2 regions of the Nocardioides kongjuensis genome follow, and region 1 is predicted to be linked to the other one. Evidence: riboswitches for the same ligand, from Rfam matches in the RefSeq annotation. Region 1 holds a riboswitch; the other holds the start of a gene.
The links. A riboswitch is a leader RNA that binds a small molecule or an ion and turns the genes downstream of it on or off. The one in region 1 is predicted to bind thiamine pyrophosphate.

Region 1 (5,543 bases):
CGCCGGCGTCGAGGCGCTCCTGGATCTTGGCGTGCGCGATGTCGCGGGCCACGACGAGCGGGCCGGTGAGGGAGAGCCGCGTCTTGACCGGGTACGACGAGAGCTGGGCGAGGATCTCGCTCATCGGCTGGTTGAGGTCGACCTTGACGACCTCGCCGCCGGAGATGTCCTCGGCGACACCGGCGTCGGGCATGTACTGCGCCGGGTCGGTCTCGAGCTGCTCGAGGAAGACGCCCTCGGACGTGATCTTGCCGAGTGCCTGGCGGTCGGCGGAGCAGGAGACGGCGATCGCGACGGGGCAGGAGGCGCCGTGCCGGGGGAGACGCACCACGCGGACGTCGTGGCAGAAGTACTTGCCGCCGAACTGCGCGCCGATGCCGAAGGACTGGGTCAGCTTGAAGACCTCCTCCTCCAGCTCGAGGTCGCGGAAGCCGTGGGCGTCCATCGAGCCCTCGGTCGGGAGGTTGTCGAGGTAGTGCGCGCTGGCGTACTTCGCGGTCTTCAGCGCGAACTCCGCGCTGGTGCCGCCGATGACCACGGCGAGGTGGTACGGCGGGCAGGCGGCCGTCCCGAGCGAGCGGATCTTCTCGTCGAGGAACTCCAGCATCCGCTTCGGGTTGAGGATCGCCTTCGTCTCCTGGAACAGGAACGACTTGTTGGCCGAGCCGCCGCCCTTGGCCATGAACAGGAACTTGTACTCCGGGCCCTTCTCGCCCTGCGTCGTGGAGTAGAGCTCGATCTGGGCCGGCAGGTTGGTCCCGGTGTTCTTCTCGTCGTACGTCGTCAGGGGCGCGAGCTGGCTGTAGCGCAGGTTGAGCTTCGTGTAGGCGTCGTACACACCGCGTGAGATCCACTCGGCGTCGTCGGTGCCGGTCAGCACGCCCTCGGACTTCTTGCCCATCACGATCGCGGTGCCGGTGTCCTGGCACATCGGCAGCACGCCACCGGCGGAGATGTTGACGTTCTTGAGCAGGTCGAGGGCGACGAAGCGGTCGTTGCCGGACGCCTCGGGGTCGTCGATGATCTTGCGCAGCTGCCTGAGGTGCGCGGGCCGCAGGTAGTGGCTGATGTCGTGCATCGCCTCGGCGGTCAGCTGCTGGATCGCCTCGGGGGAGACCTTGAGGAAGGTGCGCCCGTCGGGGCCTTCGACGGTCTCGACTCCCTCCGTCGTGATCAACCGGTAGGGGGTGTCGTCCTTGCCGGTCGGGAGGAGGTCGGAGTAACGGAACTCAGCTTCAGCCACGGCTACCGAGGATATCCCGCTGCGGGAACCGCCGAGGGGCCGGCCCGCCTGCTGGCGGACCGGCCCCTCGGGCAGGTGCTGCGGGTTGCTCAGGCAGCCGGCGGGGCGATGGCCGTGTAGGCCACACCCAGCTCGATGACCGCACCGACCGGGAGACCGGCCTGTGCGGTGTCGAGCGTGATCCGGACCGCCGTGATGGCGTTCTGGAAGGCGCCGGCGGTGCTGGTCTGCTGCAGGTTGAGCGCGACCTGGCCGAGACCGGCGATGTTGAGGATGGTGTTGGGCGACACGTCGATCGGGATCGTCTGGCCCGCGATGACGAGGTTGACCAGCTCCATCTTCATGCTGCCGGTGTAGGCGCCGTCCTGCAGCTTGCCGGAGGCGGTGACCTTCACGGCGGTGGCCTTCACCAGGCCGCCGAGCAGGTTGATGCCCGCGGTGCGGTTGGTGTTGGTGATCTCGCCGTTGCCGAAGGCGTCCTTCTTCGACGTCGTGGTCGAGGTGATCGCACCGGTGGTGAGGATGCCGGGGACCTTGACCGAGAGGGTCGAGTTGGTCAGCGTGCGGCCGTTGCTGCCGCCGACCGGCGTGCCGACGCGGGCGGTCGGGTCGCTGACCACGGTGATGTCGTCGCCGACGTGGGCCTGGATCCGCGAGCCGTAGGCGGTGCCGCCGAAGGAGGCGCCGGAGGACGGCGAGACCTCGGAGAGGTACTGGTTGACCGGGTTGACCAGCAGCGTGACGCCGGCGGAGTAGCCGCCGAGCGGCTGCAGCAGGGTGACGCCGACGGCCCAGCCCATGGTGCCGATCAGGTCGCCCTCGTCCTGGTCGTACTTGCCGTGCAGCGTGTAGTTGAGGGTCACGCTGGCGACGCCGGGGATGGTGACGGCGTAGTTCTTGGGGATGTTCAGCGGCAGCTTGACGCCGGCGATCTTGATGTTCGCCAGCTTGCTGTTGGCGGTGTACGAGCCGTTGCCGTCGGCGCGACCGGTGGTGGTCACGTCGGTCTCAAGCGCGTCAGCGGTGATCAGGCCGCCGAGCAGGCTGACGTTGGCCACCCGTGCCCACGACTTCAGCGTGGTCTGCGGCTGCCCGAGGACCTGCGAGACGACGGCGTCGGTCTTGGTCTCCACGGCGCCGAGCTGGGCGAGGTTCAGCACGTTGACCGCAGCGGTGCTGTTCTTGGAGCTGCTGGACTTCGCGCCCCCGGTGACGCCCGACTGGGCGGTCAGGTCGGACTGGACGACACCGTCCAGGACCTTGACGTACGTCGCACCCGTGCTGGCTGCGTAGGACCAGTAGACCGGGTCGGCGGCGTGGGCCGCAGGTGCCGGAACGGCGACAAGACCTGCACCCGCCAGGGCGAAGGCGACAAAAGAGGCGAACTTCCGCACGTTCACGGGACCCCATTCCCATCCGTGTGTTGACTGCTTGTGTTGTGTCGAGCCCCCCAAGCAAACCATCACCAGGGCACGCCGAGCGAGCCGAGGACCGGTTTCCCGAGAGATTTAACGAAGAATCACTCACAATGGCACGGCCCGGGGCATATCTGGGCCGGAACCGACGTTTTCGACCTCGTGCACGTGTACGACGCGGTGGTCATCGGGGCCGGCCAGGCCGGCCTCTCGGCGTCCTTCCACCTGACCCGGCTGGGCATCGACCACGTCGTGCTCGACGGCAACGACCGGCCGGGTGGCGCCTGGCAGCACCGGTGGGACTCGCTGTCGATGCACGACGTGCACGGCGTGGCCGACCTGCCCGACGCGCCGGCGCCCGGTGGCTCGCGGGAACGGGCCAACACGGTGGTGCCGGCGTGGTTCGGCCGCTACGAGGACGAGCACCGGCTGCCCGTCGTGCGCCCCGTGCGGGTCGACCGGGTGAGCGACGACGGCGACCTGCTGGTGGTCCACGCCGGCGAACGGACCTGGACCACGCGGACCCTGGTCAACGCCACCGGCACCTGGACGCAGCCGTTCGTGCCCTACTACCCGGGGGCCGAGACCTTCCTGGGGGAGCAGCTGCACACGGCCGACTACCCGGGCCCGGAGCACTTCCGCGGCAAGCGGGTGGTGGTGGTCGGTGGCGGCGCCTCCGCGGTCCAGTTCCTCGGCGAGCTGGCGCCTCGCACCGACGTGGTGTGGGTGACTCGCCGCCCGCCGGTGTGGCGCGACGACTTCGACGAGAACGTCGGTCGGCACGCGATCGGCCTGGTCCAGGAGCGGGTCCGCGAGGGACTGCCGCCCGCGAGCGTCGTCAGCGTCACCGGGCTGGCCCGGCGTCCGCAGGAGCAGGAGGCGGCCCGGCTCGGCGTCTACGAGCGGCGCCGCGACATGTTCGCGCGGATCGAGCCGGACGGCGTGCGCTGGGCCGACGGGTCCTTCGAGCGCGCCGACGTGATCTTGTGGGCCACCGGGTTCCGGCCGGCCGTCGGCCACCTCGCGCCGCTGCACCTGCGCAGCGAGCGCGGCGGGATCGCCCTGCTGCAGAGCGGCGCCGACGTGCAGACGGCCACGACCGCCGTCCGTGACCCGCGGGTGCAGCTGGTCGGCTACGGCCCCTCCGCGAGCACGATCGGCGGCAACCGGGCTGGGCGGGCGGCTGCCCTGGCGGTACGCCGGTTCCTCTCGTCGCACGATGCTGCTAACGTCACGGCCGACAACCCACGGGAGTCCGCGGCAGCGGGCTGAGAGGGAGCTGGAGCCGCTCCGACCGTCACACCTGATCCGGATCATGCCGGCGAAGGAACGGAACGATGACGCCTCACCTCTTCTGCCTCGTCTCGCAACGCGACGACCTCTCCCTGCTGCCTGCCCTGGCGGACGCCGGTGTCGACGGCTTCCAGGTCCGGGACAAGTCCCTGGCCACCGCAGCGCTGGTGGCACTCACCCGTGCGGTGGTGGCCGCGGTGCGCCCGGCGGGAGCGGTGGTCGTGGTCAACGACCGGCTCGACGTGGCCCTGGCCGCGGGTGCCGACGGTGTGCACCTGGGCGCTGACGACCTCGCCGTCGCCGACGCCCGGCGACTGGCTCCCGGCCTGGTGATCGGGGCGACCTGCCGGTCGCGGGCCGAGGTCGTGACCGCCGCCGGCGCGGGCGCGGACTACGCCGGCTTCGGGCCGGTCTTCGCCTCGGCCTCCAAGGCCGGGCTGCCCCTGCCGCTGGGTGTGCCTGCTGTCGCGGACGCGGCCGGCTCGCTGCCGCTCGTCGCGATCGGCGGGATCACCGCGGCGACCGCGGGCGAGGTGCGGGCCGCCGGGGCCCAAGGGGTGGCCGTGATCGGCGCGATCTGGCGACAACCCGATCCCGTGGGTGCAGCGAAGGAGCTCGTCGCGGCAGTGGCCTGAGGTGGCCGGGATGCGGGTCGACGTGCTGGGCGCGGGGATCGTCGGGCTGACGGTCGGCGAGGAGCTGGCACGCCGCGGCCACGACGTGGCGGTGGTCGACCCCCAGCCGGCCGGCGGGGCGTCGTACGCCGCCGCGGGGATGCTCTGCCCGGCGGCCGAGGTGTGGCACGGCGAGGAGGAGCTGCTCCGTCTCGGTGTCGCCTCCTTGGGGCTGTGGCCGGCGTTGGCCGCGCGGCTGGGCGTGGCGCTGCGGCGCAGCGGCACCCTGCTGGTCGGGTACGACGCCGGCGACCTCCAGCAGGTCGAGCGGCAGGCGGCGCTGCTGCACCGGCACGGGCACCCGGTGGAGCTGCTCGGCCGGGCCGGGGTCCGGTCGGCCGAGCCCACCCTGGCCCGCGTCGCCGGCGGCGCGCTGCTGCCTTCCGAGGCGAGCGTCGACCCGCGGGCGGTCTGCGACGCGCTGCTGGACCGGGTGGTGCTGCGCGGCGCGCCCCGCCCGGACGCCGAGGTCACCGTGGTGGCGACCGGCTCGTCGCTGCCGGAGCCCTGGTCCGGCCTCGTGTCCGGCGTCCGCGGCGAGATCCTGCGGCTGCGCTCGGACGACCCGCCCCGTCGTACCGTCCGCGGCTGGGTGGGCGGCGAGGCCGTCTACCTGGTGCCGCGCGGGGACGGACGGGTGGTGCTGGGCGCCACGTCGGAGGCGCACGCGGCGCCGCCCGTGGTGACCGCCGGCGGGGCGCTGCGGCTGCTGGCGGCCGCGCGGGCGCTGTGGCCCGCGCTCGACCGGGCCGAGCTCGTCGAGGGCACCGCCCGCGACCGCCCGGCCACCGTCGACGGGCTGCCGCTGGTGGGTCCCAGCGGCGTCGACGGCGTCGTCCTCGCGGCCGGTCACTACCGGCACGGCGTGCTGCTCGCGCCGCTCACCGCGCAGCTCGTGGCCGACCACCTCGACACCGG
Region 2 (5,543 bases), 570 kb from region 1:
CCCAGCTGCTCGAGGCGGACGGGCACCTCGACGCGCTGCAGCTGTCGGGCGGCTCGTCGCTGATGAACCCGATGTACCTCTTCCGCGGCGACGCCCCGGTCGCGGAGTTCGCCGAGACCATGCCGCCGCTCGTGAAGTGGGGGATGAAGACGCCGGTGGGCCGCGGGTTCATGAAGCGCTACGCCTTCGAGGAGGCGTACTTCCGCCCCAAGGCGCTGGAGATCCGCTCCGCCGTCGCGATGCCGCTCATGCTGCTCGGCGGCATCAACCGGCTCGAGACGATGCAGCAGGCGATGGCCGACGGCTTCGACTTCGTCGTGATGGGCCGGGCGCTGCTGCGCGAGCCGGACCTGGTCGACAGGCTCCGCGCGGGTACGGCGGCCGGCGGGACCTGCATCCACTGCAACCGCTGCATGCCGACCATCTACTCGGGCACCCGCTGCCCCGAGTGGGCGCCGGACGAGGTCATCCCCGTCCCGCGCTGAGCGTCGGTTGACGTAACTCGAGGTGGGACGAGAAAACTGGCGCTGGGACGAGGATGCTTCCTCGTCCCAGCGCCAGTTTCACCGGCCGGCCGGTGAAACTGACAGCGCACCCCTTCCGCAAAACTAGAACTCGTTCTAGATTGACCCGCATGTCACAGGTCATCCCGGAGAAGCCGCTGCGGGTCGTCGTCTGGTCCACGGGGACGATCGGGCGGCACGCGATCGTCGGCGTCGACGCCCATCCCGACCTCGAGCTGGTCGGGGTGTGGACCTCGACGCCCGAGAAGCACGGCCAGGACGCCGGTCTGCTCGCCGGGCTCGACCGCGAGCTCGGCATCAGGGCGACCACCGACCGCGACGAGCTGGTCGCGCTCCGGCCCGACTGCGTCGTGCACGGCGCGATGACCGACGACCGGGTGTTCGAGTCGATCGCCGACCTGACCGAGCTGGTCCGCGACGGTGTCAACGTCGTCTCGTCGGGGCCGGTCATCCTGCTGCACCGCACCGGCACGCTTCCCGACGAGATGATCGAGGCCATCGACGAGGCCGGCCGGCAGGGCAACGCCAGCCTGCACGTCAACGGCATCGACCCCGGCTTCGCCAACGACGTGCTGCCGCTGGTGCTGACCTCGCTGTCGCAGCGCATCGACCACGTCGTGGTCAGCGAGATCGCCGACTACTCGACGTACTACCAGCCTGTGGTGATGCGCGACCTGTTCGGCTTCGGACAGCCGCTCGACGGCGCGGACACCAAGCCGCTGCTGTGGGAGCCGGGGATCCTCACCACCGCCTGGGGTCCGGTGGTGCGCCTGATCGCGGAGGGACTGGGCGTGAGGCTCGACGAGCCGCTCGTCGAGGAGGTCGACCGGCGCCCGGCCGAGCGGGACACGAAGACCGTGTCGCTGGACGTGGCGGAAGGCACCATGGGGGCCGTCCGCTTCCGCGTCATCGGCACCGTCGACGGAGTCCCGCGGGTCACCCTCGAGCACGTCACGCGTACGGCGCCCGACCAGGTCCCCGAGTGGCCCACTCCCGCCGAGGGCGACGGCTGCTACCGGATCGAGATCACCGGCGAGCCCTGCATGAAGCTCGAGTTCACCCACCACGGCGAGCACGGCGACCACAACGTCTCCGGGATGATCGTCACCGCGCAGCGGCTGATCAACGCGATCCCCGCCGTCGTCGCCGCGAAGCCGGGGCTGGTCACCGCGCTCGACCTCCCGCTGGTCACCGGCCGTGGCCTGGTCGCCGGCACGGGCACCGAGGGGGAGCGATGAGCATCCTCGACCGGTTCCGCCTCACCGACCACGTCGCCGTCGTCACCGGCGCCGGCCGCGGCATCGGCGCGGCCACCGCGATCGCCCTCGCCGAGGCCGGCGCGGACGTCGTCATCTCCTCGCGCACCGAGGCCCAGCTCAAGGAGGTCGCGGTCCGGATCGAGGACGCCGGGCGCCGCGCGCTCGTCGTACCGGCCAACCTCGCGCACACCGACGAGGTCGCCGCGCTCGCCGATGCGGCCTTCGACGAGTTCGGTCGGCTCGACGTCGTCGTGAACAACGTCGGCGGCACCATCCCGAACGCCTTCCTCGACACCGACGTGGCCTACCTGGAGGAGGCCTTCCACTTCAACGTCGCCACCGCGCACGCGCTCAGCCGGGCCGCCGTACCGCTCATGCTGAGGTCGGCGGGCGAGGGCCGGCAGAAGTCGATCACCTCGATCTCCTCGGCGATGGGCCGGCTGGCCGGGCGCGGGTACCTCGCCTACGGCACCGCCAAGGCGGCGCTCGCGCACTGGTCACGGCTGGCCGCCACCGACCTCAACCCGGAGATCCGGGTCAACGGCGTCTTCGTCGGCTCGGTGATGACCAGCGCGCTGGAGTTCGTGGCCGGGGTGCCGGAGATGAAGACCCAGCTCGAGGAGGCGACGCCGCTCGGCAGGATCGGCGAGGCCGAGGACATCGCCGCCGCGGTGGTCTACCTCGCCTCGCCCGCCGGGAAGTACGTCACCGGCAAGCTGCTGGAGGTCGACGGCGGCATCCAGGAGCCGAACCTCGACCTCCGGCTACCCGATCTGCGACCGGATGTGAACGCCACCTAGAGTGCGTTCATGAGCACTGGAGGGATCGCCACCGGACACGCCGTCTCGCCCGACTCGGGTCGGCACTGGGCCGACGAGGGCGCCTGGGAGGTCGCCGAGGGCATCCACCGGATCCCGCTGCCGCTGCCGATGGACGCGCTCAAGGCGATCAACGTGTACGTCGTCCAGGGCGACGACGGGCTCACCCTGATCGACGGCGGCTGGTCGATCCCGGTCGCCCGGGAGCTGCTCGACACCTCGCTGCGCTCGATCGGCTCGGGCTTCGGCGACATCAAGCGGTTCCTGGTCACCCACGTGCACCGCGACCACTTCACGCTGGCCACCGTCCTCGGGCACGAGTACGGCGCCGACGTGGCCCTCGGTCGCGAGGAGCAGCCGGCGCTCGAGCTCCTGCACCGGGCCGGGCGCGACGGGCTCGACGAGAGCCCCTTCCTCGCGGTGCTGCGCACCGCCGGCGCGGAGGAGATCGCCCAGCTGTGGGCGGCCGGTCCCGGGGAGCTGCCGAAGCCCGTCGACTGGGCGTTCCCCGACACCTGGCTCGAGGGCGACCGCAGCTTCGACGTCGGCCGTCGCCGTCTCGACGCCGTGCACACCCCCGGCCACACCCCTGGCCACTACGTCTTCGCCGACCAGGCCGAGGGAGTCCTCTTCTCCGGCGACCACGTGCTCCCCACGATCACCCCGTCGATCGGGTTCACCGTCCCGCCCGCGGACCAGCCCCTCGGCCAGTTCATGGCCTCCCTCGCCCGGGTGCGCGAGCTCCCCGACCTGCGCATCCTGCCTGCGCACGGCCCGGTCGCTCCGTCGTCGTACCAGCGCGTCGACGAGCTCCTCGCCCACCACGAGGACCGCCTCGACCTGTGCCTGGCGTCCCTGAAGGAGCGCGGCTCCGCCACCTCCCTCGTCGTGGCCAAGGACCTCGGCTGGACCCGGCACGAGCGGGCGTTCGGCGAGCTCGACGTGTTCAGCCAGGGCATGGCCGCGATGGAGACCAAGGCGCACCTCGACCTGCTCGTCGCCCGGGGCCAGGCCAGCGCGGTGGACCTGCCGGACGGCGTGGTCTACACGGCGTCCTAGAATCGGAGGCGTCCGACAGGGGAGCACCATCCGGGTGCTGAGAGTGCGGCGCGGGCCGCAGACCCTCCGAACCTGATCCGGTTAGCACCGGCGAAGGGAGTCATCCGATGCGTACGCGCATGCTCACCGGCCGCCTCAGCCTGGTGGCCCTCTCCACCACGGTCCTGCTCGCAAGCGGCTGCTCGCTGGTCAGCAGCGAGAGCGACCACGAGAAGGCGGACGACAAGACGGTCACGCTGGTGACCCACGAGTCGTTCGCGATCCCCGACGAGCTGGTCAAGGCGTTCGAGAAGGACACCGGCTACGACCTGAGGATCAGCAAGCTCGAGGACGCGGGCGCATTGACCAACGAGCTGGTGCTGACCAAGGACGAGCCGGTCGGCGACGTCGTCTTCGGCGTCGACAACACCTTCGCGACGCGTGCGGTCGACGAGGGCGTGTTCGCGTCGTACGCGCCGACCCTGCCGGAGGGCGCCGCCGCCCACGAGCTCGACGGCGACGACGACCACGCGCTCACGCCGATCGACACCGGCAACGTCTGCGTCAACGTCGACGACGCGTGGTTCCGGGCCAAGGGAATCCCGGCGCCGACCACCCTCGACGACCTGACGAAGCCCGCCTACAAGGATCTCTTCGTGATCCCGGGCGCCAGCACCAGCTCGCCCGGCCTGGCCTTCCTGCTGGCCACGATAGCCAGGTACGGCGACGGCTGGCCGTCGTACTGGACCGAGCTCGTCGACAACGGCGCCAAGGTCGTGAAGGGCTGGTCCGACGCGTACTTCACCGACTTCACCTTCTCCGGCGGAGACCGTCCGATCGTCGTGTCCTACGACTCCTCGCCGGCGTTCACGCTGACCAAGGCGGGCGACCGGACCACGACCAGCGCGCTGCTGGACGGCTGCTTCGAGCAGGTGGAGTACGCCGGCGTGCTGCACGGCGACACGACCAACACCGCCGGCGCGCACGCGGTGATCGACTGGCTGCTCTCGCCCGAGGTCCAGGCCGCGCTGCCCGAGTCGATGTACGTCTTCCCGGTCGACGCCTCCGTCGAGCTGCCCGCCGACTGGGCGAAGTTCGCGAAGCGGCCCGCGACCACCGAGCAGGTCGCGCCGGCCGAGATCACCGAGAAGCGCAAGGCGTGGCTGGAGCAGTGGACGGAGATCGTGTCGCGATAGGTGGTGCGACGGTGACCCGACGACTGGCGCTGGGACTGCTCGCCGCGGTCCCGGTCGCCGTCGTCGCCGTCTTCTTCGTGCTGCCGGTCGGGGCGATGCTCCACCGCGGGGTGTGGCCGGACGGCTCGTTCGACCCGGGCGCCGTGCTCGACGTGCTGCGCCGCCCGCGCACCGGCCGGGTGCTGTGGTTCACCGTGTGGACCAGCACGGTCGCGACCGCGTGCGCGGTGCTGCTCGGCCTGCCGGCGGCGTACGTCCTGCACCGGCTGCGCTTCCCCGGCCGTGCCCTGGTCCGCACGGCGCTCCTCGTCCCGTTCGTGCTGCCCACCGTGGTCGTCGGCCTCGCGGTGCGTGAGCTGATCTCGTCGTCGGGGCCGCTCGGCTTCCTCGACCTCGACGGCACCCCGGCCGCGATCCTGATCGGCCTGGTCTTCTTCAACGTGGCGGTCGTGATCCGCACCGTCGGCGTCGCCTGGGAGGGCCTCGACCGCCGGCCGGCCGAGGCTGCGGCCGCGCTCGGTGCCACGCCCCTCGCCGTGTTCCGCACCGTCACCCTGCCCGCGCTGCGCCCGGCGATCGTCTCCGCGGCCAGCGTGGTCTTCCTGTTCTGCGCGACCGCGTTCGGGGTGGTGCTGGTGCTCGGCGGCGTGCGGTACTCCTCGGTCGAGACCGAGATCTACCTGCTCACCGCCGACCTGCTCGACCTGC

Region 2: another riboswitch for thiamine pyrophosphate. It lies ahead of BJ958_RS22465 (thiamine ABC transporter substrate-binding protein); the one in region 1 lies ahead of thiE (thiamine phosphate synthase).

Annotation. Positions count from the first base shown of each region.
Region 1 covers NZ_JACCBF010000001.1:5,249,256-5,254,798, forward strand. The annotation lists gene BJ958_RS25215 (FumA C-terminus/TtdB family hydratase beta subunit) at 1-1,243, opposite strand, end outside; gene BJ958_RS25220 (choice-of-anchor P family protein) at 1,333-2,643, opposite strand; gene BJ958_RS25225 (NAD(P)-binding domain-containing protein) at 2,821-3,930, shown strand; TPP riboswitch at 3,896-4,005, shown strand; gene thiE (thiamine phosphate synthase) at 3,996-4,586, shown strand; gene BJ958_RS25235 (FAD-dependent oxidoreductase) at 4,597-5,543, shown strand, end outside.
Region 2 covers NZ_JACCBF010000001.1:4,674,701-4,680,243, forward strand. The annotation lists gene BJ958_RS29210 (oxidoreductase) at 1-485, shown strand, start outside; gene BJ958_RS22450 (NAD(P)H-dependent amine dehydrogenase family protein) at 635-1,762, shown strand; gene BJ958_RS22455 (SDR family oxidoreductase) at 1,759-2,583, shown strand; gene BJ958_RS22460 (MBL fold metallo-hydrolase) at 2,593-3,660, shown strand; TPP riboswitch at 3,668-3,776, shown strand; gene BJ958_RS22465 (thiamine ABC transporter substrate-binding protein) at 3,768-4,835, shown strand; gene BJ958_RS22470 (ABC transporter permease) at 4,847-5,543, shown strand, end outside.